3 regions of the Arthrobacter sp. K41 genome follow, and region 2 is predicted to be linked to each of the others. Evidence: riboswitches for the same ligand, from Rfam matches in the RefSeq annotation. Region 2 holds a riboswitch; each other region holds the start of a gene.
The links. A riboswitch is a leader RNA that binds a small molecule or an ion and turns the genes downstream of it on or off. The one in region 2 is predicted to bind cyclic di-AMP.
Positions count from the first base shown of each region.

Region 1 (9,294 bases), on a different contig from region 2:
GAACGCCGGCGGGCCGGCAGCACGGCAAACACGGCCTTTCCAGCCCCAGCGCCGTCCCGCGCCCAGGAAGTAGCCTGGCTCAGTGTGACCGCGGCACCTTGAACCTGGTGATCCGTGCGTCCTGCCCGTCCAGCTCCGCCCAGGACTTTTCAGTTTCGAGGACGGTAAGCGCGTTGGTGGGATACCTCGTGGCGGCGTCCATGTAGGCGTCGTGGTCAGAATCACGGGAGGCGAGGTGCATCGCAAGATCCTGCACGCCGGGCAGGTGCGCGATCAGCATAAGCGTGGTCACGGTATCCGGAACATGGTTGACCACCGTCAGCATACGGAGGGCCGAGGCGGCGTAAAGCCCGTCTTCGAGTTTGGGCGTGGGCGCCTTGTCACCCAGTTCGGAGCACACCCAGGTGCAGGTCTGGCGGGTCCGCAGGGCGCTGGAGCACAAGATGAAGTCGGGCACGATGTTGTGCTTAAGCAACCAACGCCCGGCAAGCGGCGCCTCCCGGTGGCCCCGCTCCTCCAGGGGACGGTCGTGATCCGCCACACCGCCGGGCCAGTCCGCCTTGGCGTGCCGCATGATCACAAGGCGTCGAAGATGGTGCTGGCTCATGGCTTAAGCTTAATGCCCGCCCCGGCAGGGGCGGCCAACGCTCTGAGGGGCTAGATCGAGTATTCCGGAGCGGCCCAGACGATAACCTCGGGGTGCTCGTAGAACCGGTAGCCCTGGCCGCGCACCGTGCGAACGGTGTTGGCGAGGCGGCCAAGCTTCGAGCGGAGGCGGCGGATGTGGACGTCGATGGTGCGCTCGTTAGGGACTTCTTCGGCGTTCCGCCACAGGCCTTCAAGCAGTTCGTCACGGCCCACGGTGCGGGTTCCGTTTTCCACAAGGTAGTTGAGGAGCTCAAACTCCTTGAACGTCAGGTTCAGGGATTCACCATCAAGGTGTACTTCGCGGCGGGCCAGGTCGATGAGGACGCCTGAGGGGCGCGGTTCCTGGGGCTGCTGGGGCCGCGGGGTTTCCGTGCGCTGCCGGGTGTTAACCGTGGGGTCACCGAACGTGGAGCGGACGACGTCGAGCGCTGACCCGGGGGTGCCGGCCGGGGCTACGGCAACAGCGGCGTAGCTTTCGGCTCCGGTTACCAGGGACTGGGCGTAGGCGCGGATTTCCTGGGCAAGCTTGGCGATGGAGGTGCCGGCGGCGGCCGCAGTTTCCTCATCAATTCCCATGTACAGAACGAATCCGCGGGCAACGTTCTCATTGGCTACCGGGCGGACCGGGGCGGGGCCGGCCACTACGGGAGTGGGAGCCGTCACCGGCGCGGAGTCAGCCGGCGGAACGGCGCGGAGTTGGCCGTAGGAGTTGGGATTGAAGCCCTGGGGGCCATAGCCCGCGCCGGGAAAGCTGCTTCCCGAAGTTGCGGGAGCGAGCGACGTGCGCGGTCCGAAACCGGGGCGGAGGCCGGAAGGCTGGCCACCTTTGGCGGCGTTACGGACAGAAATGTGGACGTATCCGGATGCAACTGACATGGATTGCTTACCTCAATGTGAATGGCCGTCATCGCGGCTCGAATGCTGGGTTCCCCGCATGGACTGCGGGGAGGGACGCCCGACGCTGGGCTGGGGGCGTATGCCTACTAACTTCGAGGGGTGGGAAGATCAGGCGTACATTCGACAACAGCGCATGTCGGCAGCAGCGGATGTGCTGGGCCAATGTTCTGCGGCTGCAGGTGCTGTTGAGTTCTTGTTCACAATGGAAGTGTGCAGCGTAACAATGCTAACTTGCAAGTAACAATGGACCGCTTCGTCCGGATAGTGAGACAAAAGCGCTTAACGTGTCGCAGATCACGATTCTGGCTGATGGTCAGATTGCTGATCAATATCCCGTTTGACGCTCCTCCTGAAGGTGCCAGCGCAACTTAATTCGGCGAACAGTGCGCACAAGTTCGCTTTCTTCATGCGTCTTCAAATTGCCGGAATCGCCTTCCTTTCGTCGCTCACTGTCCAGTAGCGGCCACTAGTAGCCCCGGGAAATCGGCCGAAGCACGTGACGAATCTGGGCGGCCTGGCCCGCTTTCACCTCAAGCGGCGGCAGCGCAGCCTGCCATCCCTGACTCCTCAACCGACACCGTGGCTCGGGGTAACAGGGGCATAACGCACGAAGTCAGCTCAATAGCGAAAACGCCATTTCTCCGGTTGCTGCTTCGACAAGGCGACGCGCCGTCGTCGTGATCTCTGTTACCAAGTTGTGACTTACGGTCTGGTTCCTGTACCGTCGATAGGGTGCGGTTCGGGCGTTCGGGCCGCATATCCGGATGACGCCAAGCTCTGCCACTTCCCGGATTCCTCTTGAACATAGGCAGAGGCGGGGGACCCACCGTCCCGGGCACTGATTGCCCTTGGGGTTAAGCCAGCACGTGAACTTTCCGTAAGGCCGGATGCCCTCATCCGAACCCGACAGCTAACTCCGCAGGTGTGAGAGGCGATTCATCATGTTCAAATTCCTGGCACAGCCACGTCCGAAAATTGAGTCTGCACCGCAGGCCGGGCCTGAAACTGGCAAAATCCCTTCGTTCGGCAAGCGCGCGGCAGTGATTGCCGCGTCATGCGCACTCCTTATTGGAGTTGGAGCTGCAGGACAAGCTACCGAAACCAGCATCCGCGCAGCTGCCACCGAAACACAGGCGGTTGAGGCGCAGTCCAACCTCAGCATCGAAAAGAGCGAGATCACGGCGAATCCCGCGCCGGAGTCGGCAGCCCCGGCCCTGCCGGAAATCAACGTTGTACCGCAGGCGGCCGAGCCTGCACCGGCACCCGAACCTGCACCGGCACCGGCTCCCGAGCCGGCACCGGCACCCGCTCCCGAGCCCGCACCGGCGGCCGCCCCCGAGCCTGCCCCCGTCGTCGCGGTCAATGATCCCGCCGGCGCCCAGGCCTATGCGGCCGGCCAGCTTGGCAACTACGGCTGGGCTCCTGACCAGATGCAGTGCCTGGTTACTCTGTGGATCAAGGAATCGGACTGGACCACCACGGCCACCAACCCGAGCAGCGGCGCCTACGGCATTGTCCAGTCCCTGCCGGCCGAAAAGATGGCCAGCGCAGGCGCGGACTACCTCACCAACTACCGCACACAGATCAACTGGGGCCTGAACTACATTCAGGAGCGCTACCAGTCCCCGTGCGGCGCGTTGAACTTCCACTTGTCCAACAACTGGTACTAAACGCCCGGGATATCAAGAACCTGTCAGCCGTGCGGCCCGCACCTTCTGAAGGTGCGGGCCGCGCGGCATACTGTCATTCATGAGGTTTACCACCACGATCCAGGGCAGCGGAAACAAGACCGGCATCGAGGTTCCCGGGGATGTTGTTTCGGAGCTCGGGGCCGGCAAGCGGGCGCCTGTGGTGGTCACCATCAACGGCAAGAGCTACCGCAGCAGCATTGCCGTGATGGGCGGGCAAATCCTGGTCTCACTGAGTGCGGCCAACAGGGAGTTTGTTGGCGTTGCCGCAGGAGACACTGTGGAGGTGGACCTGGAACTCGACACCCAGCCCCGGGTAGTGGAGATGCCCGAGGACCTTGCGTCCGCACTGGCTGCCGAGCCCGCCGCCCAGGAGTTCTATGCCACCCTGAACTACAGTGCCCAGCGCCGGTACGTTGATCCGTTGGGTGAAGCCAAGACCCCCGAAACCCGGCAGCGACGCATCGCCAAGGCAGTGGCGGACCTCAAAGCCGGCAAAAAATAACGTCCGCCGCTTTTGTGTCCTCTGCCATTTCCTGCCCGCGTGCCTGCGCCCCCGTGAAGGTTAGGCGTCGCGGCCGGGGATGTACTGCACCGCCCACCTGTTGCCGTCCGGGTCGGCGAAGTACACAAAGTGGCCCCAGTCCTGCACGTCCACGTCGCTGACGTCCACTCCGTTGCCCTTCAGGTGTTGGTGGGCGGATTGCATGTCGTTCACCACGAGCTGGAGGTTGGAGCCGGTGCCCGGAGGGGCGTCCGTGAGCCCGTCACCAATGCAGATTGAGCACGCAGAGCCCGGCGGTGTCAGCTGGACAAAGCGGATGGAGTCAGTTGGCCGTTCGTCGAAGTCGGCATTGAACCCCACCTTGTTAACGTAGAAATCCTTCGCGCGGTCTACGTCTGATACAGGGACATACACAAGTTCCAGTTTCCAGTCCATCCGCACAGGCTAGCGGCGGCACAAGGAATGGAAAAGGCTTGAGGACTACCCTGCAATGCCGTAGAGGCGGTCCCCCGCGTCCCCGAGCCCGGGCACGATGTACGACTTCTCGTTGAGCTTTTCGTCGATGGAGGCAAGGACGATCGTCACGTTTGCGTCCGCGAGTTCCTCCTCGAGCTTGGCCAGGCCTTCCGGAGCGGCCAGGAGGCAGATGCATGTCACATCCGATGCTCCGCGCTTGAAGAGGAACTTGATGGCTTCGCGCAAGGTTCCGCCGGTGGCGAGCATCGGATCCAGGACGAAGATCTGCCGGTCAGTGAGGTCCTCGGGGAGTCGCTCGGCGTAGGTGATGATGTCCAGGGTTTCTTCGTCACGTGCCATGCCCAGGAAGCCGACCTCTGCGGTGGGAACGAGTTTGGTCATGCCCTCCAGCATCCCCAGCCCGGCGCGCAGGATGGGGACCACCAACGGGGTGGGTTTGGTGAACGCGGTGCCCACAGTGGTGCTGACCGGTGTTTCGATGGTGACGGGCTCGGTGCGGACCTCGCGCGTGGCCTCGTATGCAAGGAGTGTCACAAGCTCCTCCGTCAACTGCCGGAAGACCGGGGACGGCGTGTTCTTGTCCCGCAGGACGGTGAGCTTGTGGGCGACCAGCGGGTGGTCAACAACGAGAGTGCGCATGGGTCAAAACTATCACCCGGCTGCTGGTGCCCCTCGGCTCTCAGCCTCCCGCGCCCGTCCGCGAGGAGCCGTCGCTCCCCCGCAAGGAGCCGCCGTCGCTCCTGCGCAAGGTGCCGCCGTCGTTTCCTTGCGGGGCGGTGCCGTTATTCCTTCCGGAGGTGCCCGCGTTGCTGGGGAGCGGGTCCTCGCTGTGCTCCTCGCGAAGAACCGGATGCTCAAAATCCGGGGCGGGGCCGGCGTGCTCGCGCTTCCGCACGAGGTGGAACAGCCGATGGGCGAGGATCACCATGCAGACCCAGGCGAGCCCCAGGAACCATCCCGCCATGACGTCGGTCATCCAGTGGTGCCCCAGGAAAACCCTGCTCAGGCCCATGGCGATGATGAAGAGAACCCCGGCAGTGATGGCGGTTATCCGGGCCCAGAGGGCCTGGAACTGAAGGCACATAATGTACACCAAAACGCCAATAACCACAGTGGTATTCAATGTGTGGCCGCTGGGAAACGACGGGGACGATTCGAAGGGCGGCACGGCCTCGGAATGATCCGGCCGGGTCCTGCCGACAAGACGCTTACCCATGGTGGTGGCCGTGGTGGAAACAAGGGCGGCACCGCCCACCAGGACGATGGGACGCCAGGTCCGGCTCAGGAAGGTCAACCAGGCCGTGAGAATGGTCGCGACGATCGGCATGCCAATGCCGCCGCCCACATTGGTGAAGGCTGTAGCGAAGGCGTTGACGTCGGGGTTCCGCAGGGATTGGGAATACTCCAGCGCCGGAATATCGAGGCCCGCCAACCCTTCCTCGTCCACCACATCCGAGTAGACCTCGGCTCCCAGCAGGGCCATGGCGAGCACCAGCGCGCCACCGACGATCATGGTTAACCAGAGGGCGGCGTAAGGCTTGATCCACTTGTCCACGCGTTTCCGGACTCTGCTCACGTTGCCTCCCGGCGGCGTACCTGACGGGTTCTGGGTATCCTTCGAAACTATCATTGAGCCATGGTCTCCGGGGAAAAGAATCACGACGTGTGGATGGGCCTTGCCCTGGCGGAGGCGCGCCGTGCCCTTGCCACAGAAGACGTGCCGATCGGGGCCGTAGTACTAGGGCCCGACGGCGCAGTGCTGGGTTCCGGACGGAACCAGCGGGAGGAGCTGGGAGACCCTACCGCCCACGCCGAAGTAGTTGCCATCCGGGAGGCTGCGGCGCGGCTGCGCGAGCTTTCAAAGGCTGACGGCGTGAGCGGAGACGGATGGCGGTTGTCCGATTGCACGCTGGTGGTGACGCTGGAGCCGTGCGCCATGTGCGCCGGTGCCATTGTCCTGGCGCGGATACCCAGGGTGGTTTTTGGGGCGTGGGACCAGAAAGCCGGAGCCGCGGGCTCGGTGTTCGACGTTTTGCGGGAGCGTCGGCTGAATCACTGGGTTGAGGTTTACGCAGGGGTCCGTGAGGACGAGTGCGGCGGGTTGTTGCGGAACTTCTTCGCGGGGCACCGCACCCGTTTATAGCTGCTGCCGAGTACATGCGGCACTGCTACCTTTCACCCCCGAAGCATGTCCAGCACTTGCGCGGCTGTCTGTCCCAGCCGGGTAAACGGCCCCTCGTCTCCACCGCTGCGGAGCGCCAGGTGCTCCTGGTTTCGCTGTCCAGCAGCCAGCGCCGCAGGACCCCGGCCAGCACGTCCGGGTTTTCCGGATCGCCGTTTTGTGGGAACTGCACGGCCGTACCGGGGAAGCGGATGCTTTCGCCGTCGACCGGGGCGGCAAAGGTGAGGGCTTCCACAGCACCTGTTCCCGCGCGTATCACTACGGGAATCCCGTGCGGCAGCGATTCCGTGACCACCATACCGAAGGCCTCAGCCTCGGAAACCAGGACGCTCAGGTCTGCCCTGTTCCATTCCTCTTCCAACGCCTGGCCCCGCAGCTCACCTGCTACGCGCACCCGCCGCTCGAGCCCGTGCGCTGCGACCGCGGCCCGCACGAGGCCTGCGTACTCCGGGTCGGCCTGATCCGATCCAACAAGCGCTGCAGTCCACGGGAGGTCCTTGATGCGCGCCAGAGCTTCAATGGTCAGCAGCTGCTCCTCATTAGGCAGGAGCGCGGCCACGGTGACAATGTGCGGCGGGACCGATCCCTCCGAGCGGGGCGCGGAACCGGTCCCGGGAAGTGCGATGCGCAGTCCCTGTGAGCCATGGCGTGCTGCAAGGACGTCGGCTGCCCAGCTGCTGGTACACACAATGCCCGAAGCCGCCCGCAACGACCGTGCCTCCAGCTCGTGGTGCGCAGGTGCCGGCATGTGCACCAGCACCCAGGTCTCGCGCCGGGCGTTGGCGGCAAACTCCAGCTCCTCCGGGGGCCCATTGCGATCAGTCCGTCCAGAATCGTCACGACTGATGGTTGGTCCTACGGCGCCCAGGCGCTGAGTAAAGGGCCCAGCCGCCGTCGTTCTTCCGGGGTGGACTCCGGCCAGGAACCCTCCACAGGCAGCACCTCCACCTCCGCGCCCAGCCTTCGCAGCCCCTCAACGTGCCGGGCGTTATAGACATTGCCACCGGAGTTGTGGCGGATGTTGGCTGGTACGAGGAGCCGGATGGGGCGCACGGGCTAAGCGTTCAGTTCCATCGAACAGGTTGCCCAGGCGTCCGGGTTCTCCCGGAGCGTGACGTCGACGCCGGCGAGTTGGCGGCCGTCGTCGTCCTCCTTCAGCTTGCCCGCAACTGACTGGGCGATGTACTCAGCCAGCGCTTCGGTGGTGCTGAGCCTGCCTTCAAAGTCCGGGTGCTCGTCCAGGTTGCGGTAATTCAGGCCGGACAGCACCTCCTCGATGATGGTTCCCGCGGCACCGATGTCCAGCACGATGGCGTCATTGTTGAGCGTCCGACGGCGGAAGGTCACCTCAGCGACAAACGTTGCCCCGTGCATGGCCTGGGCGGGGCCGAAGGCCTCCCGGGGAAGACTGTGGGCGATCATAAAGTGGCGGCGTACGGTCAGGCTGAACATGGGCTACCTCTGGTCTTCGCGGGTTGGGTCCTGGAGATTTCGCTCTTGGGGGTATTCGATGACGTGGCACAGCGCATCCAAGGTCCCTTGGGCGAGGCCCCGCACTACATCCGGCAAATCGGAAAACGTTGAAGAGCCGGTAATGAAGGCATCGAACACTGGATCTGCGAGGAGTGAGACGGCCAGGTCAAGGCGGTCCGCGTTGGTCCTGCGGTGGCGCCGGGCCCGTGCCACAACTCCCACCTGGCTCGCCCGGATGGACAGCCGGCGTGCGTGGAAGTCCTCGCCCAGAGGCAGCGTGACCTCCCGGTTGGCGTACCACGACATCTCAATGACGTCGCCCTCATCACCCGCCAGCTGGAGGCTGCGTTCGAGGCCCTCCTGGGAGGCGGAGCAGTGGAACACTATGTCGCAGTCCGTGAGTGCGTCATCCGGGTGGATGAATTCGACTCCCAGAGTGTCTGCCAACTGTCGCCGGTTGGGGTCCAGGTCAACGAGCTGCAGCCGCTGCAGCGGGAAGGTCCTCAACAAGGTGGCGACCATCCCGCCTACCAGGCCCGCACCCACCACGGCTACCCGGTCCCCCAGCCGCGGACCTGCCTCCCAGAGGGCATTGATAGCCGTTTCCACCGTTCCGGTGAGGACAGCGCGCCGGGAAGGAACGCTGTCCGGAATTTTAGTCAGGGCATCCAGCTCCACTACATACAGGTCCTGGTGCGGATTCAGGCAGAACACGCGCTGGCCCAACCACTCAGCCGGCCCCTCTTCTACGACGCCTACGGACAGGTAGCCGAACTTCACAGGACCTGGGAACTCGCCTTCCTGATGCGGCGCCCGCATTTCCTCGGCCACCCGGGGCGGAACCGAGCCGTGGTGAACCACCATCTCAGTGCCCTTGCTGATACCCGAGTAGAGGGCGCGGACCAGCACTTGGCCGGGACCCGGCTGCGGCAGCTCCTCGGAACGGAGTTCGCCGTGCTCCCTTGCTGTGGTCCAGTAGGCGGTTGCATGTAAGGGCGTCCGTGAATTAGTCATCGTGCTGATGAATCTAGCGGCCCGGGTGCTCGGGCGAAAGTTTGCGGCTTAGTTGGGGGCTGTGGCGCCGTGGATCACTTTCACTCAGCCCAGACACTTGCGAAAGGTCACCGGGCACGTTGAGGTTCGCGGCCCCGGCTGTCTCCGGCCAGTGTGGCTCCCAGTCCTGGTGTTCGCTTTTGTAGTGCCGCTGCTGGGTGATACCCAGCCGCGCGGTGGGCAACGCCACATCAGCAACCCGCTCCAACGGATCATTTTCCAACCCACCAACGGAGACTGGTTTACCCGCAAGGCTCCCGCCACCCAACGCAGCCATCAAAGCCCGGACAGCAGCCCTAAGCGACTCCTCCGCCTGCCCCACTGCCGGGTTCATGTCCATACCTCCATCATCACGAGAGGGTACGACAAAA
Region 1 covers NZ_JBNHEW010000002.1:625,194-634,487, reverse strand. Annotated here, with positions in the region: gene AC5RTE_RS07335 (hypothetical protein) at 1-73, shown strand, start outside; gene AC5RTE_RS07330 (SixA phosphatase family protein) at 80-607, opposite strand; gene AC5RTE_RS07325 (winged helix-turn-helix domain-containing protein) at 658-1,524, opposite strand; cyclic di-AMP (ydaO/yuaA leader) riboswitch at 2,321-2,481, shown strand; gene AC5RTE_RS07320 (aggregation-promoting factor C-terminal-like domain-containing protein) at 2,487-3,215, shown strand; gene AC5RTE_RS07315 (YdeI/OmpD-associated family protein) at 3,295-3,738, shown strand; gene AC5RTE_RS07310 (glyoxalase superfamily protein) at 3,799-4,173, opposite strand; gene upp (uracil phosphoribosyltransferase) at 4,219-4,854, opposite strand; gene AC5RTE_RS07300 (phosphatase PAP2 family protein) at 4,895-5,791, opposite strand; gene AC5RTE_RS07295 (nucleoside deaminase) at 5,852-6,358, shown strand; gene AC5RTE_RS07290 (glycosyltransferase) at 6,384-7,145, opposite strand; gene AC5RTE_RS07285 (hypothetical protein) at 7,253-7,450, opposite strand; gene AC5RTE_RS07280 (6-pyruvoyl trahydropterin synthase family protein) at 7,454-7,849, opposite strand; gene AC5RTE_RS07275 (zinc-dependent alcohol dehydrogenase) at 7,853-8,884, opposite strand.
Region 1: it holds a riboswitch for cyclic di-AMP, as region 2 does, so the genes downstream of both, AC5RTE_RS07320 (aggregation-promoting factor C-terminal-like domain-containing protein) here and AC5RTE_RS02575 (LysM peptidoglycan-binding domain-containing protein) in region 2, are expected to answer to the same signal.

Region 2 (9,294 bases):
GTTCGACGGCGATGCCCTGCGCAGGAAGCGCAGGCACCGCCGTCGGCTCTTTTGTTCGAAATTCTAGGTCGCGTCCTGGCCCGCCAGCAGCTCATCAGTCGCGGCGTCCGGCTGTCCGTCAAAAAACTTGGCCAGGACGGTCTTGAAGACGGTTTCGCCGGGTGCCGCGCGCAGGAACAGCGTCATGGACGAGTGCAGCTTCCGGGCATCGATGCCGCCCAGGATGTCCTCTGCGGTGCGGCCTGCATGGTTGGTAAGGGCCAGGGCGCAGTCGAGCAGCCGCGGGCCCAGCACCTCATGGTCCAGGTACTCCCGGGCTTCAGCGAGGGAGCTGATGGCGTACCGGCGGGACATGTCGCTCTGTCCCAGGCCGGCGAGCTGGGGAAAGATGAACCACATCCAGTGGCCGGACTTACTGCCCATCTGCAGTTCCGCCAGTGCCTGGTCGTACGTTCCGCCGCTGTCCTGGGCGTGGACGAATCGTTCAAGGTCAAAGGGTCCGTTCATGGGTGTCTCCTTGTGGTGGGGCTTCGGGTTCTGAATGCTGTTCAAGATAGTCCGCTGCGCGGCGCAACTGGCTGTCCGGGTCCGTCCGCCAGCGGGCGAGGACGACATTGGCACGTTGCCGCCCGTGTCCGTCAAGCCGTGCCAAAAACGGCGCCACAACATCGGCCAGCAGGGGGCCGGCCAGTTCTTGGGTCGCGGCAGTCCGCAGGAAGCCCTCAACCCGGGTCAGGTCCGTGTGGCGCAGGAGTGACACTTTGGACTGCAGCAGGACGACGGCGGCGAGGCGGCGTTCATATACGGCCCTTGAGCCGGGCCGTGGCTGGCCCCACAGCGCGGACGCGAGCTGCATAACGCCGTCGTGATCAAAATCCTTGAACTTGCGCAGGGCGTCGCGGACCGTTCCCCGGACAGCGCCCACTGAAGAACCGTAGGAGGCCAACCGACCGCCGAGCCGGGCCTCGACGTCGTCCGCCCGGTACCAGGAGCCCTCATTCTGCAGGGTGCGGTCAATAAATGCGGCGGCAGCCGCCACCTGCTCCCTGCCGCTGGTCATCGGCGGCCTGCCGCGGCGTGCCGGATGCAGAACGGCGTCCACGGCCTTGCCTCCAGCCTGCCCTCGGCAATGGCTTCACCGCAGACGGCGCAGGTGCCGTAGGTGCCGGCGGCGATCCTGGCCAGGGCTGCGTCTACCTGGTGGAGCCCGGCACTGCTCTGCTGCAGCAGGGCCGAAGCCTGGGACAGCTCGAAGGCGATGGTGGCGCCTTCGGGGTCATGCTCGTCATCCACATTCGAGTCCTGCCGGGCCGAGTTTGCCGAGGCGATGTCCTCGCGGAGGGCCGGGAGGAGAGCAATTTTGCGCTCCCGCTCCTCCTCCAGCAGGATCCGGAACCTTTCGTAGTCAGGCATGGCAAAAGCCTACGCGGGGTCAGTGCCTGTTCCCCGTCACCGGAGCAGTTCCAGGCCGTGCCTGCCACGCTGGGCCCCGGTTGCCTGGCCGAATTCCGGAGCCTTCCTTCCAGCCCGATATCCTCCTGCCGCGGAATCCCAGGGCGGCCTGTTTCACGCCGAGGTTATAGGTCTGTGACAAAGAACACGAGCCACATCTCCGGCGCGCCTATCTCGCAAGGTCAGGCTGGGGTGCTGCAACCCTCCAGTCGTTTGCGGAATGCGGTAGAAGCACCTCGTATGTTACCCAAACGTGACAATGGGGCCCCGCACGGGTTAGGGTCTTCAGGTGTCCCTCCCAGACGGGACATTCCCCTCAGTATGCCGAGCCCTGCCACTGACCCGGGAACCAACGCTCTTCAGCTGGCAGGGACGGGGGAACCAAGTTTCCGCGGCCTCATATGAGGCCTTGGGGTTAAGTCGATAGCACCTCCGCTTTTTCCGGATGTGCTCCCGGCCGGGTATCTCCAACCCGAACCCGACAGCTCACCCCGCAGGCATGGGAGAGGCGATCAACCGTGTCAAAAAATTCCATCACCGCCCGTCACCGCGCGACTCCGGCCCGCTCAATCGCGCTCCAGGGTTTGGCTGTGTCAGTCAAGTCCCTTGGCCGCCCGGCGCTCGCCGTTGCAGCAGCATCCGGCATTGCCTTCGGTGTCGGCGCCCCGGCCCACGCAGGCGTAACCGGTCCGGACACCACCGAGACCACTAACACCCAGGCTTACGCAGCACCGGCTGCTGCAGTGGCCGCCCCGGCAGCAGCCGCAGCCAACGTCCACACTGTTGTTTCCGGCGATACCCTCGGTGCCATCGCGGCAGCCCACGGCGTAGCCCTGAACGACGTCCTGGCTGCCAACGGCCTGGCGATCACCGCCATCATCTACCCCGGCGACCAGATCCAGATCCCCGGTGCCGGCTCCGTTGCAGTTGCTCCGGCCGCCGCCCCGGCTCCCGCCAAGGCTGCCGCTCCTGCCAACACCGGCATGAACCTGTCCTACGCCTCCACGGCTGCCGTACCTGCTCCGGCTGCACCTGCCCCGGCAGCTCCCGCAGCCACCGGCACGGGCACCGGCGCAGCCATTCTGGCCAACGCCTACGGCCAGCTGGGCGTCCAGCAGGACTGCACCGCCATGGTGGAGAAGGCACTCCGCGCAGTTGGCAAGAGCGTTGGCGACCTCGCTCCCGGCCAGTTCTACCAGTACGGCACCACCGTTGCCACCCCGGCTCCCGGTGACCTGGTTATCACCGCAGGCCACGTTGGCGTCTTCGCCGGCAACGGCCAGGTTGTCAGCGGCGGCGTGGACGGCTTCAAGACCGAGGTCCACTCCATCAGCTGGCTCGGCGGCGCTTCCTTCGTCCGCGTAGCGTAGTCACACCACCCGAACAGGGGCGGCAGACGGGATTAATCCTGGCTGCCGCCCCTGTTTTGTTTCATCGGGTCTCCCCTGGTTCCGGCACCAGGTGGAGATTTTCAGGTCCCGCAGAAGGTCTGGTAGCTGCCGAAGTCCTCCGGCGCTCCTTCGGCATAGCGTTCCAGCCCGGGCCTCTCACTGAACGGGGCACTGACCACGTCCAGGAGCCGGGTAAAGGGATCAAGGTCTCCCCCCGTTGCTGCGGCGAGCGCTTCCTCCACCAAATGGTTGCGCGGGATGTAGGCGGGATTGACCGTGTCCATCAGGTCCCCGTCCGGTTGCAAGGCGCGCCACCGCCCGGCCCAGGCATCGAAGGCCGCCAGGTCAAGAACCATTCCGCGGGCGGGGCGGTCGTTGCCCCTGGCCGCGTGCGAGAGGTTGCGGAAAAAGGACGTGTAGTCGATCGGTCCGTCCTTCAGCAGGGCCACCAGCCCGTCCACCAGCTCCGAGGCCTCTTCGGCCTCCGCGCTTCCGGCCGGGGCTTCCGCCAGGCCGAGTTTGGTTTTCATGCCGGCGAACCAGGCGTCACTGTATTGCCGGCGGAACTTGCCAAGTGCTTCCACCGCCGGGGCAACGGCCTGTTCCTGGTCTTCATGGAAGAGTGGCAGCATGGCCTCGGCCAGGCGGGCCAGATTCCATTCCGCGATAACCGGCTGGTTGGCGTAGGCGTAGCGCCCGCCCACATCGATGGAGCTGTACACCGCGGCCGGGTTGAAGGCGTCCATGAAAGCGCAGGGCCCATAATCGATGGTTTCCCCGGAGATGGTCATGTTGTCCGTGTTCATCACGCCGTGGACGAATCCCACCAGCATCCACTGGGCCACCAGTTCCGCCTGGGTGGACACCACTGCTTCGAAGAGCGCCAGGTACGGGTTTTCGGCGTTTGCGGCCTGGGGGTGGTGCCGGCTGATCGCATGGTCCGCCAGGCGGCGCAGGAGGTCCATGTTTTCGGTGGCCCGTGCGTACTGGAAGCTCCCCACGCGCAGATGGCTGCTGGCCACCCGTGTCAGTACCGCCCCTGGAAGCATGGTCTCCCTGCGCACCGGCCGGCCAGTGGCCACGACGGCAAGGGAGCGCGTTGAGGGGATGCCGAGTGCGTGCATCGCCTCACTGATGAGGTACTCGCGCAGCATGGGTCCGACGACGGCCCGCCCGTCCCCGGCACGGGCGAAGGGAGTGCGGCCCGACCCTTTCAGGTGGATGTCCCGCAGCCGGCCGTCCGGGCCCGTCAGCTCACCTAGCAGGAGTGCGCGGCCGTCGCCGAGCAGGGGCGAGTAGCCGCCGAACTGGTGGCCGGCGTAGGCCTGGGCCACCGGCGTCGATCCTTCCGGAACGTGGTTTCCGAGGAGGAGGCGTACGCCCTCCGCGGACCGAAGGTATTCCGGATCGAGTCCCAGATCCCCTGCCAGCGCATCATTGAGAACCAGCAGCTTTGGATCAGGTGCTTCCTCTGCCTGCCAGGGAACCGCCAGCTCGGGCAGTTCCCGGGCAAAGCGTCCGTCCAAAGCGACAGTTGTTTCTGCAGCAGCTGTCATGTGTTAAGCCTTTCCTCGTGGTTCGTTCTCCGGTTTATCAGCCATGTGACAAACCAGAGCACAACGCCGATGGCCATCAGACCGCCGGCAATTTGGTACTGGATGACGTTCCTGCCCACCCATGGGCCGGCAAGGAAAGCGCACAGCAGGGCCGCCACCAGCGGCAACTGCCCGGGCGAGGTGAAGAACACCTTGCGGTTGGGGTCCCGCTTGCGGCGCAGTACAAGGCAGGCAACGTTTACTACCGTGAAGACGCAGAGCAGCAGGAAGGCAGTGGTCCCGGACAGGTTGGCCACGATGTTGCTTTCCGGATCGCTGGTGACGTACAGGATGAGTCCCAGCGCCAGGACGGTGGAGAAGACGATGCCGGCCCACGGGGTACGGCGGCCCGGCAGGACCTTTCCGAGGGTACGCGGCAGGACGTGCTGGCGTGCCATTCCGTAGATGAGGCGGCTGGCCATCAGCATGTTGATCAGTGCTGTGTTGGCTACGGCGAAGACCGCCAGGAACGGAAAGATCCTGTCTATCGGGAAGTCGGGCGAACCCTTGTGGACCACCTCAAGAAGCGCGGCTCCTTCGGCTTCCCGAATGTTCTCAAGCTCGGTTGGCGTCAGTACGCTGACCACCGAGACAGCCACCAGCATGTAAAGGAGTACAGCTATTCCCAGCCCGGTCAGCATAGTGCGCGGGAAGATTTTTTCCGGATTCCTGGTTTCCTCCACCATGTTCACGGAGTCCTCGAAGCCCACCATGGCGAAGAACGCGATGGAGGTGGCGGCCGTAACGGCCAGGAACAATCCCTTGTCCTGGTAGTCGCTGAAGACAAGGATCTCGCCGGGGTTTCCGGTGCCCTGGGACATCACGAAGAAGCCGACGCCGATCACAATGCACAGCGCGATCATTTCCACCAGGGTGAGGACAACGTTGAACTTGACGCTTTCCCCCACGCCGCGCAGGTTGATGATGGCCAGGAGCAGCATAAAGGCCATGGCGACGGCGGTGATGACACCTTGCCCGGGTAGTCCCATCCAGCCGTTGATCTCGAACCCGCCGAAGAGGTTTTGGGCCAGGACGTTGGCGGAGGTGGAGGCGCTGGTGATGCCCGAACAAACCACGGCGAAGGCCACCAGGAAGGTTACGAAGTGGATCCCGAATGCTTTGTGCGTATAGAGGGCAGCCCCGGCGGCCTGGGGGTACTGCGTGACCAGTTCCAGATAGGAGAAGGCGGTCAGTGTGGCCACCACAAAGGCCAGCAGGAAGGGCAGCCACACGATGCCGCCCACCGTTCCGGCCATGGTCCCCGTGACGGCGTAAACACCGGCGCCGAGGATGTCGCCCACGATGAAGAGCAGGAGGAGTTTGGGGCCGAGGACCCGTTTGAGTTCGGGTTCCTTTCCTTCAGGAGTAGCGTCGAAGACTTCTTCGGAAGTTTTGCTCATTGTCGACCTCCACGAGAGGTTGGGCGGCTGCGCCCGGGCGGTATGCCGGATAGTTCACTCTCTACCCCCTGCAAGTGTTTGGCAATCAGCAGCCCCACGCCGTCCCCGCTGCCCGGCACGGGGTTGGGATGCCACCGCCGGCGCTTTGGAAAGGCGAAATGGTCCAGGTCCTCGGCCGCCATCACCGTTGTGCCCGCGGCGCGCAAGTCCGCCTGCGCCACCAACTCGCTGACGTCGTCGTACCTTGCCGAAAAGTGCGTGAGCACAAGCGCGTCAACACCGGCGTCGGCTGCAAGCTTCCCCGCCTGCCCCGCAGTCAGGTGCAGATACCTGCCGGCGAGCGCGGCGTCGTCGTCGCTGAAGGTGGACTCGGCCACGAGGAGGTCCACGCCGTCGGCCAGCTCCTCAGCCCCCGCACAGGGAGCGGTGTCCATGACGAAGGCGAAGCGCTGGCCGGGCCGTGGGACACTGACGTCGGCGAGATGGACCCCCGCCAGCGTGCCCTCTCGCTGCAGCCGCCCGATGTCCGGCCCGTGGATCCCTGCCGCTGCCAGGCGGTCCGGGAGCAGGCTGCGGCTGTCCGGTTCGAGGAGCCGGTAGCCGTACGTTTCAATGCGGTGGTTCAGCGCCCGGACTTCAAGCCCTTCGGCCACCGTCCCGTTGCCGCCGTGCGGATGAAGCCTTAGGTCTATTCCGGGCGAACTGATGGACACGAGCGCCCGGACCACGTCCTCTCCGGACGCCGGGTAATGGAGATGGACGGGGTGGGCCACGCCGTCCAGCGCCATGCGGGACAGCACCCCGGGCAAGCCGTAGCAGTGGTCGCCGTGCACATGCGTCAGGCAGATCCGGGTGATGTGTGTTGCGGATACGCCTGCGTGGATCATTTGGCGCTGGGTTCCCTCGCCGGGGTCGAAGAGCAGCCCCTGGCCGTCCCACCGAAGCAGGTAGCCGTTGTGGTTGCGGGTTCTGGTGGGTACCTGGGAGGCGGTGCCCAGGACAATGAGCTCACGCATGTCTGCTGGGAGACCAAAAAGCAGGTTCCGGAATCATCCGGGACCTGCTTCGTGGTTCGTTGTGATGGGTCAGCGCCGCTTGAGCATGCCCATGATTTTGCCGGCCATGCCGCCGGTTCCGGCCCTGCCGCCCATGGCACCGGTGGTGTTGGGCGTCCGCCCTGTTGTGTTCATTCCGGTGCCGCGGACTGTCCCGGTGGTGCCGGACCTGCCGGCGAACCGTCCAGCGGCATTCCTGATCATGCTTCCCAAGTTCATGTGGTACTCCTTCAGTCTTGACCCGGCCAACCGATATTCATCAGCCTGCTTATTATTTTAGCGCAGTTTCGTTTTTCGGCCAGAGCGGGCGTGGTTTCTTTTGCCGGCCCTGCCGCGGGTTTCAGCGCTCCAGGTCGTCGGGATCGAACTCGCTCAGGGGCGAGCCGCCGAAGTTTTCCTGATCGTCGCTGGCATCGGCTTCCCGGCCGGTGGGGTCCTCGCCGAAGTCGACGTCGGCCACCGCCTCGCCAAGGGTGGGCGTGCTCGCCGGCAATTCGTCCCCAGCCCCGTCGCGGGTTGCTTTCATGTCATCCCGCAGGGTCTGGTCGCTGAGGAAATCTTCCTCCTCGCCGGAAACCTCATCCTGAAGCAGCGGGTCCTCCTGCCAGCGGTCCGGGTTGTTTTCCGCAGCGCCGGGGTAGCTGTCAGGTTCACCGTTGGTCAAGGGATCCAGTTCAAAGGATGAGGCCGCGCCCGGGGTCTCGTCGAGGAGCACGTCGTTCTCTTCGACAATTTCAAGTTCGTCGTCAGGCAGGTTCTGTTCCGTCATGGTGATGCCTCTCTGTTCAGCAGCGTACGGGTAATAGTAAGCATACTGACGAACGGACGGCAGTGTGAACTGTCCGCCCCGGTATCAGCCTGGCGGCCGCCAGCTGCGGCCCCTACTGCGCCTGACTCCCGGGCTGCTCCTGGTCGAGTGCCATCAGGGTCAGCACTGCCACCTGATAGCCCCCGGCGCCGTCCACCAGCTGGTAGCAGAACCGTTCGCGGGCGTGGCCCTGGTAGGACCAGGTGACAGCGGCCCAGGCACTGCCTGGCGTCTCGGCCAGCACCTCCACCTGCTTGTCGACGTCATTGACACCCTCGTACTGCATCCACGAGGAGGCGAAAAACTCCTCTGTCTGCCGCTGCTCCGTGACGGCGAGCAAGTGCCCGGGAAAAACGATCAGCGAGGGAACGGCGTAGAGCCGGCCCATCGCCACTTCGTCGCGGGCAAGCAGGGCGGAGGCATAGCGGTCGAAAAAATCCATGACCCTCTGGTTGGTTTCCGCTGGCATGGCGCTCCCGGTGCTCGTGCTGCTGTTGGGGTCAGGGCGCAGCCGGCCCCTCGACGCCCCTATCCCCCGGCAGATTCCGGATCAGTGCAGGAGCCACGATGCGTCCTGTGGCGGTTCGGGCTTGCGGCGCAGTTTCCGGACCAGAATGAGGAAGGGCCAGGCCAGCAGCTGCAGGACGCCTGCGGCCAGCAACAGACCCACCGCAAGCAGGAGCACCGGCGAGTACAGAAGAAAAACACCAAATGCGGCTGCAATGTATCCCGCAATCAGCGCCAATGCTGCTCCAGGATCCATTGAAACTCCTCTCAATTGTTGGGGGTGAATTTGCCGGCGGAGGTTGCCGGCAGAAAAGACGCCTTGGACGGCCCTGCAGGAGTCGCCGGGCGGGGAAAGTGAACTTGACGGCGGGAGTGCCAGGAAGAATGTGAACGGCCACGGGGCAGGCTCCGGACTGCCGGGGCATCCACACCCAGCGAGCGATGGTGGCCGCATGCTTCTAAACGGTCATATAAGCGTACTCTCCTGCCGCCGGGCGAGGAAGAAGAAACAGCCTGCCTGGCGGCGATAACAGCCACGAAGTCAGGCACTTGCTGTCGCTGGGAAGGACAGCGGGTGGATACTGGGGGAAGCCCTGCAAACCAAAGGCAGCAACCATTAGGAGCACGAAGGAGCCATGCAGGAGGCACGGGCCATAGTTGCCGGCTACGACGGTTCGACCCCCGCCGCAGACGCTGTCCGCTGGGCAGCGCGGCAGGCACGCCTTCGGGGCCGGGTGCTGCATGTGGTGCATTGCTCCATATGGCCACTGCTGACCAGGCACCTCGGTCCTGTTCCCGGTGTCTCAGACAGCGGGCTGGAACGCTCCGCCGAGGCCATCCTCGAGGAAGGACTCAGCCTTGCCAACGCTGCCGAGCCGGGGCTGGCGGTTGACTGCACCCTGCTGCATGGCCTTCCCGCCCAGGAACTCGCCGGTATATCCGCGCGCCAGGAAATGGTGGTGGTGGGAAGCCGGGGCCTCGGCGGCTTCCTGGGCCTGATCGTAGGGTCAGTCAGCCTGGAGCTGGCTGCCACGGCCTCCTGTCCCGTCGCTGTCATCCGCCCAGACCTCCGCCCGGATGGTCCGG
Region 2 covers NZ_JBNHEW010000001.1:549,534-558,827, forward strand. Annotated here, with positions in the region: gene AC5RTE_RS02560 (DUF1810 domain-containing protein) at 64-507, opposite strand; gene AC5RTE_RS02565 (DNA alkylation repair protein) at 491-1,060, opposite strand; gene AC5RTE_RS02570 (TraR/DksA family transcriptional regulator) at 1,057-1,413, opposite strand; cyclic di-AMP (ydaO/yuaA leader) riboswitch at 1,796-1,967, shown strand; gene AC5RTE_RS02575 (LysM peptidoglycan-binding domain-containing protein) at 1,971-2,822, shown strand; gene AC5RTE_RS02580 (protein adenylyltransferase SelO) at 2,924-4,399, opposite strand; gene AC5RTE_RS02585 (APC family permease) at 4,396-5,838, opposite strand; gene AC5RTE_RS02590 (ribonuclease Z) at 5,835-6,854, opposite strand; gene AC5RTE_RS02595 (hypothetical protein) at 6,924-7,112, opposite strand; gene AC5RTE_RS02600 (hypothetical protein) at 7,234-7,662, opposite strand; gene AC5RTE_RS02605 (hypothetical protein) at 7,775-8,143, opposite strand; gene AC5RTE_RS02610 (hypothetical protein) at 8,252-8,464, opposite strand; gene AC5RTE_RS02615 (universal stress protein) at 8,844-9,294, shown strand, end outside.

Region 3 (9,294 bases), on a different contig from region 2:
TCGCGATCCCGTCGACGACGAGCCTGCCCCCCAGTTCTGCCACCGCCGTGCGGAGGTGGTCCGTGCCTGAGCGTCCGGTTCCGCCCGTGGTGATGACGACGTCGGCCGGCAGGTCTGGAGCGCCGGGCACCTCAGGTACCACGTCCTCCAAGGCGGCGAGCCACTCGTCGTAGGAGTCCCCGATCCGGTGCTGTTCCCCCGCTATGCCGCCAAGCATCTCCACGACTGCCGGCAGTTGCGGACCGAAAGTGTCCCGCACCTTGCCCGGGACGGGCACTCCCTGTTCTATAACTTCGGAGCCGGTGAACAGCATCCGGACAAGGGGTTTTCCCTGGACCTGCAGTTCGTCGTAGCCGGCCAGTGCGGCAAGTGCCAGATGGGCAGGGTTGAGCTTCGCTCCCGCCTTGACCAGCATGTCTCCGGCCAGGGCTTCCTCCCCGGCTTTGCGAATGTGCTGGCCGTTGCGGGGTTCCCCGGGCCGGGCGCTCCCACCCGTCATCAGGACCGGCAGGCCGTCCTCGTCCGTGCCGAGTACGGCGCTTTCGCTGCGAAGCACAGCCTTTCCGCCGGGAGGAATCAGCCCGCCGGTGACGATTGGGCTGGCCTGGTGGGGCGCCAGCCGGGCGCCCGGTTCCGCCAGGATCCACGGGCCGCTGCCGTTGACCGCCCAGCCGTCCATGCCGGAGGAAGCGTAGTGGGGCATGTCCTGGAGCGCAGTAATGTCCTGGTCAAGCTTTCGGCCCAGGGCAAACTGCAGGGGAACAGGCCCGGCCGGAATAGGCGTGGCTGCTTCGAAGGCGGCCAGCCTCGCTTCCTCCCAGGTGTGGGCCAGATGCCGCGGCGTCTCCGGCAGGTCCGTTGAACTCCGTTCTTCCCCGGGCTCCTCGGTCATTCGCCGGGAGTCCCGGCAGCTTCAGCGTCGTAGTCGGCAGCCAAAGATCGGGCCACGGCCAGGGCACCTTCCATGGACGCCGTTTCCGTGCTGCGTCCGGCCGCTGAAGCCAGGCCGGCGGCGTAGCCGGCGATAAAGGTAGTGAGGGGCGCCGCAGGCCGCACGACAGAATGCGCTGCTACCCCTGCAAGGGCGAGGACGGCGTTGACATCCACTTGGACGTCCTCAAGCTCATAAGCCTGGAGCAGGGACCTGCACCACTCCTCCAGCGTTTCATCCTGGCTTTTCACTGACTGCCTCCCAAATCAACTGCTGCCGCGCCGGTCCTGGAATTCGTCGTAGTCCCGGCGTCAACTCCTAGTGCGGCGGCATCGTCCCAGGTATCCACGTCGTCAGTGGAACCGGAGGGGACGGTGACAAGCTGCAGGTCAAGACTAGCAAGGAGCGCCCGCATCGAACCGTTAACTAAGGCGCCCCGCGACGCAAGATCCTCCGCAGCCTTTTTTAGCATGCCTGTGCGGTAGAACCCTGCGAGGTGCTGGGGCCGCCCGTCTTCCCCACAGGCCATGAGCCCGTCGCCTCCGAGTTCACCGTCGTCCAGCGGCTTCCTCAGGGCCCGCACGGCAGCAGAGACCCGCGGCATGTCACAGGCCAGCACCAGGGTGTACGTCTGTTCGTTTCCGGCCCGGGCCAGCGCGCCAAGGCCAGCGGCCACAGCAGCCGCCGGGCCTGCAAACTCGGGTTGCTCCCGGCATGAGAGCACACCTGCGGGAAGTGCACCTGGGTCCGGGCCAACAATTACTGTACGGAAGGCCCCGGAGGCCGCGGCCAGTGACTGCTGCAGGAGGGTGGCACCTTGGAAGACGAGCCCTTGCTTCGGTACTCCGCCCAGCCGTGATGACCGACCGCCGGCCAGGATCAAGGCATTGAAATCCGACCCCTTTTGCTCCATTCCCCCAGCCTAGTCCGGGGGCACGGAAGCCGTCCGACACTGGTGCTACGCAGCACGTTCGGGCAGCAGGAACGGATCCCAGGCGGGCGTCGGCTTCTCGAGTTCCTTGATCTGCCAGATGGTCCCATGCGGAGGCTCCGGGACGAACCTCAGCTTCCAGCCCATTTCCGCCGGGGTGTGGTCGCCCTTGACGTTGTTGCATTTCAAGCAGGCAGCCACCAGGTTTTCCCAGGACTCCGCACCTCCGCGGGACTTTGGTTGAACGTGGTCGATGGTGTGCGCAGCTTTACCGCAGTAGGCACACTTGTGCCCGTCACGCCGGAGCACTCCGCGTCGGCTAACGGCCGTGGACTGGTTGTATCTGGGGCGTATGTAGCGGTTCAGGAGGATCACGGACGGGCGGCCCAGAATCTCCTGGGGACCCACGACGGGATCGTCCCCCTCAGCCACAACGCTCGCCTTGCCCGTGAGCACAAGCACCAGCGCCCGGCGGAAAGTAATAACCGCCAGCGGTTCATATCCAGCATTCAGAACGAGAGTGCGCATGCACGTACCTCTTCACGGCCGCACCCGTCAGGGGCACGAGGGCCGGCTGCCCTCGGCATGTCCGGGCTATGGATCGACACCACAAGAGTAAACAAAGAAGTGCACTATCAGCTAATCGCTGAAGCCGGAGGCAGCCGTGTCCGAACCAAAATAGGCGCGGGACCCGCAAACCCTCCGGGTTAACTGACAGAACCCCCGCCGGAAGGGCAGGGGTCCTGTCTGGATTTCGTCAGCTATGCAAAACGTGGCGGAAGAGTGTCAGTTGACGCGGATGAACACCGGGCCGGAGCCTACGTTGGCGCTGAAGACAACAGTCTGGTTGCCGTTGTAGCCACCGTGGACGGCCTGGCCGTTGCCGGCGTAAACGGCGATGTGCGCCATGCCGGAACCACCGTTGGCGTAGTAGATGAGGTCGCCCGGCTGAGCCTCTGCAGCGCTAACCGTACGGCCCAGGGAAAGGTAGCCTGCCGGCCAGTCGTGGAAGTTGATGCCCACGGCAGCCAGGGAGTTGGTAACCAGCATGGTGCAGTCCTGCATAACGCCGAGCTGTGCGTAGGCGGCGGACAGGATGGCCGCACCCTTGCCGCTTGCCGGTGCAGAAACGGCGGGCGCGGCTGCTGCCGGAGCGGCTGCTGCCGGCGCCGTGGCGGTCACCTTGGCGACAGCGGCAGTCCGTGTGGCGGGAGCAGGAGCCGGAGCGGCTTTCTGAACCTCAGCTTCTGCCTCGACTTCGGGCTCGGGGGCTTCCACTACGGGGGCCGGGGTGGTGGTTACAGCCGGCTTCTCGAAGGAGATGGCGATGGTGGAAGCAGCCGAAATCGGAGCCTCAACGGTTGATTCAACTTCCAGGGTGGAAGCCGGAGCGGAATCACGCTGGACGTTGGCGTCAGCAGCGTTGGCTGCCAGGCCGCTGGTCAGGACAAGGCCGGAAGCCGCTGCGATAACAGCCGCCTGGCGTCCTACGCCGCCGGCGTTGTCGCCGACAGCTTTGGCAATGATGGCGAGCGAGTTGGTTTTGGTGACCTCGGCGCGGTGCCGTGCGGTTGCACGAGTAGTCATCAGTTCTCTCTTTCGTTTTCCTTCGAACCGCATGTAGGCAGCCAAAGGGGACTGGACGTGCCGGCATCTTGGGGGTACGCCGGCACGCCCTGAACGGGGATGTGTGATTTAGCGAAAAGCGTGTTTGGGCAAAGAAAAAGCTCTTGGACCGTAAGGTCGAAGAACTAGTTCATGGTGAAGAACGCGGAGGAGCCGGTAGCGGCTACCGAGTGCAGCAGCGTTCCCTGGGAGGGGTTCAGGGCGCTGATCATCATGCCGTTGCCGACGTAGATGCCAACGTGCGCTCCGCCGTTCTGCATAACAAGGTCACCGGGCTGCGGCGTGGACGTGGGCTTCATTGCAGTCCATGCGTTCACGCGGGGGATGCTGATGCCGGCCTGGGCGTAGACCCACTGGGTGAAGCCGGAGCAGTCCCAGCCATTGGGGGTGGTGCCGCCCCAGACGTACGGGCTGCCGATGCCGGTGTAAGCGATGGCCGCGATGCCCGAGCTGGCCGCGGATGCGACGGGCTCGGCGATCTTCTTTGCTGCTGCTGTGGTGGCAGTCGCCGCAGTGGGGGCAGTTGACGCGGTCGCTGCAGTCGATGCGGCGGGGGCGTCCTCGTCATCGGAGGTTGACTGGACTGTCACAGGCTCCACAACAGGAGCGGCGATGGTGGTCACAACCGGCCGTTCGAAGGAAACGGTAGCCGTGGGTGCCGCGGTGACGGCAAGGGCGGGCTGCGCGGATCCGGACTCGGTGGAAGCGGAGATACCAGCAGTGGTATCTGCTGCATTGGCTGGCAGGCCCATGGTCAGGATGAGGCCGGATGCAGCAGCGATGACTGCAGCCTGGCGACCTACTGTCCCGGCATTGGCACTAACAGCCTTGGACATGGAGTCCAGGGCGTTGGTACGAACCGGTTGCGCGCGGTGGCGCGCCGAATTATGGCGTGAAGACACGAAGGTAGCCTCTCCCAATGCCTGCGAGGTGAGCTGTCGGATTCGGATGGGAGTCACCCGGCCGCGCGGCTTCCTGGGAAGCTTTTGCGACTTAACCCCAAGGCCTTCGAAACTAAAGGCCACAATTGGTTCCCCCGCCCCTGCCAGACGATGAAATGCGAACGGACCTTGAGCGGTGGCAGAGTTAGGCAATCCGCACAAGAGCGTCAACTTCGGAAAAGTTGACGCGAGTTAGACGGTACAGCAGTTTTGCGTGAATGTCACATTCAGGTCACGGCAGGTCAAGATGATTTGATAGCAAGCGGTCACTTGACTAGAGCCAGCTGGTGGGGTCGACGACCTCACCGTTGACCTGGACCTCAAAGTGCAGGTGGCAGCCGGTGGAGGCACCTGTGGTCCCGCTGAGGGCTACAACGTCTCCGCGGGAAACTGTCTGCCCCTCCTTCACGCTGAAGGAGGAGAGGTGGTTGTACGTGGTTTCCAGGCCGTTGCCGTGGTCCACTACAACGCGGTTGCCGCCACCGTACTCGTGCCAGCCGGCGAAGGTAACAGTTCCCGTGGCCGCAGCCAGGACGGATGTGCCGCACTGGGCCACATAGTCCTGCCCGCGGTGGAAGTCGCCGGAGCCTCCCGTGATCGGGCTGACGCGGTAGCCGAACGGCGAAGCAGTGGTCAAGGCAGCGAGTGGGGCACCGAGGCTTCCCGTGGAAGCAGCGCGGGTTACGGCGCCGGCAGACTGGGCGCTGAGCAGCTGCTTCAGCTTTCCGTCCGGGTCCGCCTGGGTGACTACAGCGGAACGGCTGAAGTCAATCGCGGCCCCGGCTTCTGCGGTGATCTGGGGCTGCGGGGCAACAGCTGACGCGGCAACGGCAGAGGATCCCAAGGTATCGGTGGCCATGACGGGACTGGTGGCCGGTACGGTCACGGTGAGTACCAGACCGGTGGCGGCAAGTGCCACGCCGGCCTTTTGGCCGATGCCGCTGGCTGCAGCGAATTCGGTGACCTGACGGAAGGGACCCCGACGCCGGCGAGCATCACGGTGCGGATCGCGGGGGCGTTCCGAGGTGATGACTTCGACACCGCGCGGTGTCGAAGCAGGGACCGGCGCGCGGCGGCGTCCCCTGGAATTGTGCATGGTCAAGAAGGGTCCTCTCTGGAAAGCCTGCGAAGTTAGCTGTCGGATTCGGGTCAGAGAGTGCAAAGACCCGGTCCGCCGTAAGCAAGCTTCGGCACAGAGATATCCCGGAGGAATCCTTCACTGGAAGAGGCTTGCTGCTGACGGACTTAACCCCAAGGCAGTCCCCCGGCTGCCGCTTGTGGTTCCCCCGCCTCTGCCAGTTACGACTCGTGCTCCTGATCCGCTGGCAGAGCTCGGCTCCGGATCAGGTAACGCTTTAATATCAACTTCAGTTCAACTATAGAGGCAAAAGGGGCAAAGTAACAATTCCGTTATCTTTGCGTAAGCCACTTCACATGGGGTAGGGCACCCGACGGGGATTCTCAGGCGAGGGCCACGAACACGTGGGCCGCTACCTCCGGCGGCAGCTCGAGCGCCCCTTCGATGCCCGGGACCCGGACGGAGATGTAATCACCCACCCGTTCCAGGGACACAGCAGCGCCAGGCCGGATGCCGCCCTCGTCAAGCTGCGAGAGCAGCTCAGGCTCCACCTGGATGGGTTCAGCAAGCCGGCTGATGGTGACAACAGAGGCAGAGCCGTAGGACTTCATCGCCTCCAGAAGGCTGACAGCCCCGTCGCCAAAACCAAGGGAAGGCATGCCGCCCAGCGCGGCCAGCCCGGGGATGGGGTTTCCGTACGGAGACTTGGTGGGGTGGTCGAGCATCTCGTAGATGCGCCGTTCCACCCGCTCGCTCATCACGTGCTCCCAGCGGCAGGCCTCGTCATGGACGTAGGCCCAGTCCAGTCCGATCACGTCGGCGAGGAGCCGCTCAGCCAGGCGGTGCTTGCGCATGACTTCGGTGGCGCGCTTACGGCCGGTCTCAGTGAGCTCCAGGTGGCGGTCGCCGGAAACCACCACGAGGCCGTCCCGCTCCATCCGTCCAATGGTCTGGGAAACGGTGGGTCCGGAGTGGCGAAGCCGTTCGGCGATACGCGCACGCAGGGCAACGATGTTCTCTTCCTCGAGCTCCAGAATGGTCCGAAGGTACATCTCCGTAGTATCAATCAGATCCGTCATCCAGCTCAGCTCCTCGAGCGCAGTACCTTGCGTTGTCCCACCGTATCGCCTTCAACTGCGACGTAGTCCGTGGAAAAGCTTAGCCTATTTTGACTTTGTCCGATTAGTTGCGGCGGGCTGTGTGACCGTCTCATTGACTGGACTATGACGGCTCCGGTTCCCGCCCCAACAGTCCCACAGGGCAGAATGAGGGAGGCCCTGGTTGCAGCTGTCACCGGCTGCCGGCCACCAGCACCCGTCCGGACCAAAGCCGTGTCCACGCCGAAATTGGAGCACCTGTGAGCGAACCCAGCATCACTATTCCCGCCGACCTCCTGCCCCGGGACGGACGGTTCGGCGCAGGGCCGTCCAAGGTCAGACCGGAGCAGATTGATGCCCTGTCCGCGGCCGCGAAAAACATCCTGGGTACGTCCCACCGGCAGGCCCCGGTCAAGAACCTCGTTGGCTCCGTCCGCGAGGGCCTCAGCCAGTTCTTCCAGGCCCCGCAAGGGTACGAAGTTGTACTCGGCGTCGGCGGCTCCACAGCGTTCTGGGACATTGCCAGCTTCGGCCTTGTGGAAAAGAAAGCCCAGCACTTGTCCTTCGGCGAGTTCGGATCGAAATTCGCAGGGGCTACCAACAAGGCGCCCTTCCTGGAGGCCTCTTCCATTATCAAGTCCGAGCCCGGCACCCGCCCCTCCGCCCAGGCCGAAGCCGGTGTAGACGTCTACGCCTGGCCCCAGAACGAGACCAGCACCGGCGTCGCAGCCCCCGTGCAGCGAGTCGATGGGGTGGACGAGGGCTCACTGGTGCTTGTGGACGCAACGTCCGCAGCCGGTGGACTGGATGTGGACGTTGCACAGAGTGATGTCTACTATTTCGCGCCGCAGAAAAACTTTGCCTCCGACGGCGGGCTCTGGCTTGGCCTGTTCTCCCCCGCCGCACTGGAACGGGCGGCGCGGATCAAGTCCAGCGGCCGCTGGATTCCCGATTTCCTGGATTTGCAAACCGCCATCGACAACTCGCGCCTGAACCAGACCTACAACACCCCGTCGCTGTCCACCCTGGTAACGCTGGACGCGCAGGTGCAGTGGTTGAACTCCAACGGTGGTTTGGATTTCGCTTCTGCCCGCACAGCTGATTCTGCCGGACGCATCTACAGCTGGGCCGAGGCGTCGGAATTCGCCACCCCTTTCGTCACCAACCCGGATGAGCGTTCCAACGTCATCGCAACCATTGACTTCGATGAGTCCGTTGACGCCACCGTGGTTGCCAAGGTCCTGAGGGCCAATGGAATCGTGGACACGGAGCCGTACCGCAAGCTCGGCCGAAACCAACTGCGCATCGCGACGTTCGTGGCGATCGAGCCGGCAGATGTTTCCGCCCTTCTCGCCAGCATCGACTACGTCGTGGGCGAACTGCGCAAGTGAATCGTGCTGCGTCGCGAAACGGGGCTGCGCCAGAAGCCCAAATAATTTAACACCTATTGGTTAAGTACGACGGCGCCGCCCGGGTTTCCCGGTCGGCGCCGTTGGTGCGTCGGAGCTGGTCACTCAGCCCGCGTTCGCGTGACTTTGAGCCTTAGTGCCTTCCGGCGTCGTGGTCGAAGGGCTGCGCCGGGGCCTCAGCGTCCTGCTCTTCCCCCTGCTGCCGTTCGCCGTCCTGTGCTTCGCCGGACTGCGCTTCGCCGTCCTGTGCTTCGCCGGACTGCGCTTCGCCCATGCCGACAGCATCCAGGGAAGCGGCAACGCCCTCGGCAGGTTCACCGGAAAAAGGTTCAGTGGGGTCAGGTTCAGTGGAGGCAGCGTCCGCTGTCCAATCGGGAACCGCAACAGTTTCAGGCGCCTCCGCCGCTGTTTCAAAGACGTGCTGTTCGGCTGTTTCCGGTTCCGGTTCCTGCTCATCCTCGGGCCGGACGCGTTCCGCCCACGGCACCCATTCCGGCGCGAGGATGGATTCCTCGGACGGCAGGAGGCCGAGCTCGTTGACTGTGACTACTTTGGACCGGGAGTTCCGTGTCAGCACGGCGAACCACTGCCAACCGACGTAACCGGGCAGCCTGCATTCAAAGAGGTGGGTTACCAGCCGGTCGCCTTCGCTTTTAGCTGCCAGGTGCGCCCCAATGTCTGACGCAGAGGTGATGCCTGCAAGGGCGGTCCGTGCCGTGTCCACGGCAGCGGCAAGGAAAGCGTCCGGCTTTCCGGTCCGCCACACAGGCACCCCTGCCCGCCGCTTGGCCAGTTTGGCTGTTGCAACCGTCGGCGCGGCAGGCGGAAGGCCTGCAGAGGCGGCAGCAACATCGGCCTCCCCGGCCGGTGCGGCACCTGCCTGAAGCGCCACCAGGTCCACTGATGCGGGATCCACCGACACCGGGTCCACCAACTCAATGTCCAGCGAGCCCGCGGCCAAGGACGCCAGGTCCACCGGTTCCGGGACGGTTGACTGCGGGTCCTGCTGATCAGCTTCCGGTTTCATGGGGCCTAAACGTCCAGCTCGTCGGCAACCTTACGCAGGGCGGCAGCGATGGCCTTGCCCTTATTGCCTTCCGGGTATTTGCCTTTGGAGAGGGTTCCGGACAGGTTGTCCAGGACGGTCACGAGATCCTGGACAAGCGGTGCAAGGTCCTTCGCGCTGGGCCTTTTGGCCTTCGCGATGGACGGCGTTTTGTCCAGCACGCGCAGGCCCAGGGCCTGGGCGCCCTTGCGGCCATCGGCCACACCGAATTCAAC
Region 3 covers NZ_JBNHEW010000003.1:622,500-631,793, forward strand. Annotated here, with positions in the region: gene AC5RTE_RS10415 (molybdopterin molybdotransferase MoeA) at 1-892, opposite strand, end outside; gene AC5RTE_RS10420 (DUF6457 domain-containing protein) at 889-1,182, opposite strand; gene mobA (molybdenum cofactor guanylyltransferase) at 1,179-1,844, opposite strand; gene AC5RTE_RS10430 (HNH endonuclease) at 1,890-2,390, opposite strand; gene AC5RTE_RS10435 (NlpC/P60 family protein) at 2,649-3,449, opposite strand; gene AC5RTE_RS10440 (C40 family peptidase) at 3,614-4,324, opposite strand; cyclic di-AMP (ydaO/yuaA leader) riboswitch at 4,395-4,575, opposite strand; gene AC5RTE_RS10445 (M23 family metallopeptidase) at 4,704-5,525, opposite strand; cyclic di-AMP (ydaO/yuaA leader) riboswitch at 5,535-5,746, opposite strand; gene AC5RTE_RS10450 (iron-dependent transcriptional repressor DtxR) at 5,891-6,586, opposite strand; gene serC (phosphoserine transaminase) at 6,865-7,995, shown strand; gene AC5RTE_RS10460 (DUF3027 domain-containing protein) at 8,147-9,040, opposite strand; gene AC5RTE_RS10465 (cold-shock protein) at 9,046-9,294, opposite strand, start outside.
Region 3: it holds a riboswitch for cyclic di-AMP, as region 2 does, so the genes downstream of both, AC5RTE_RS10445 (M23 family metallopeptidase) here and AC5RTE_RS02575 (LysM peptidoglycan-binding domain-containing protein) in region 2, are expected to answer to the same signal.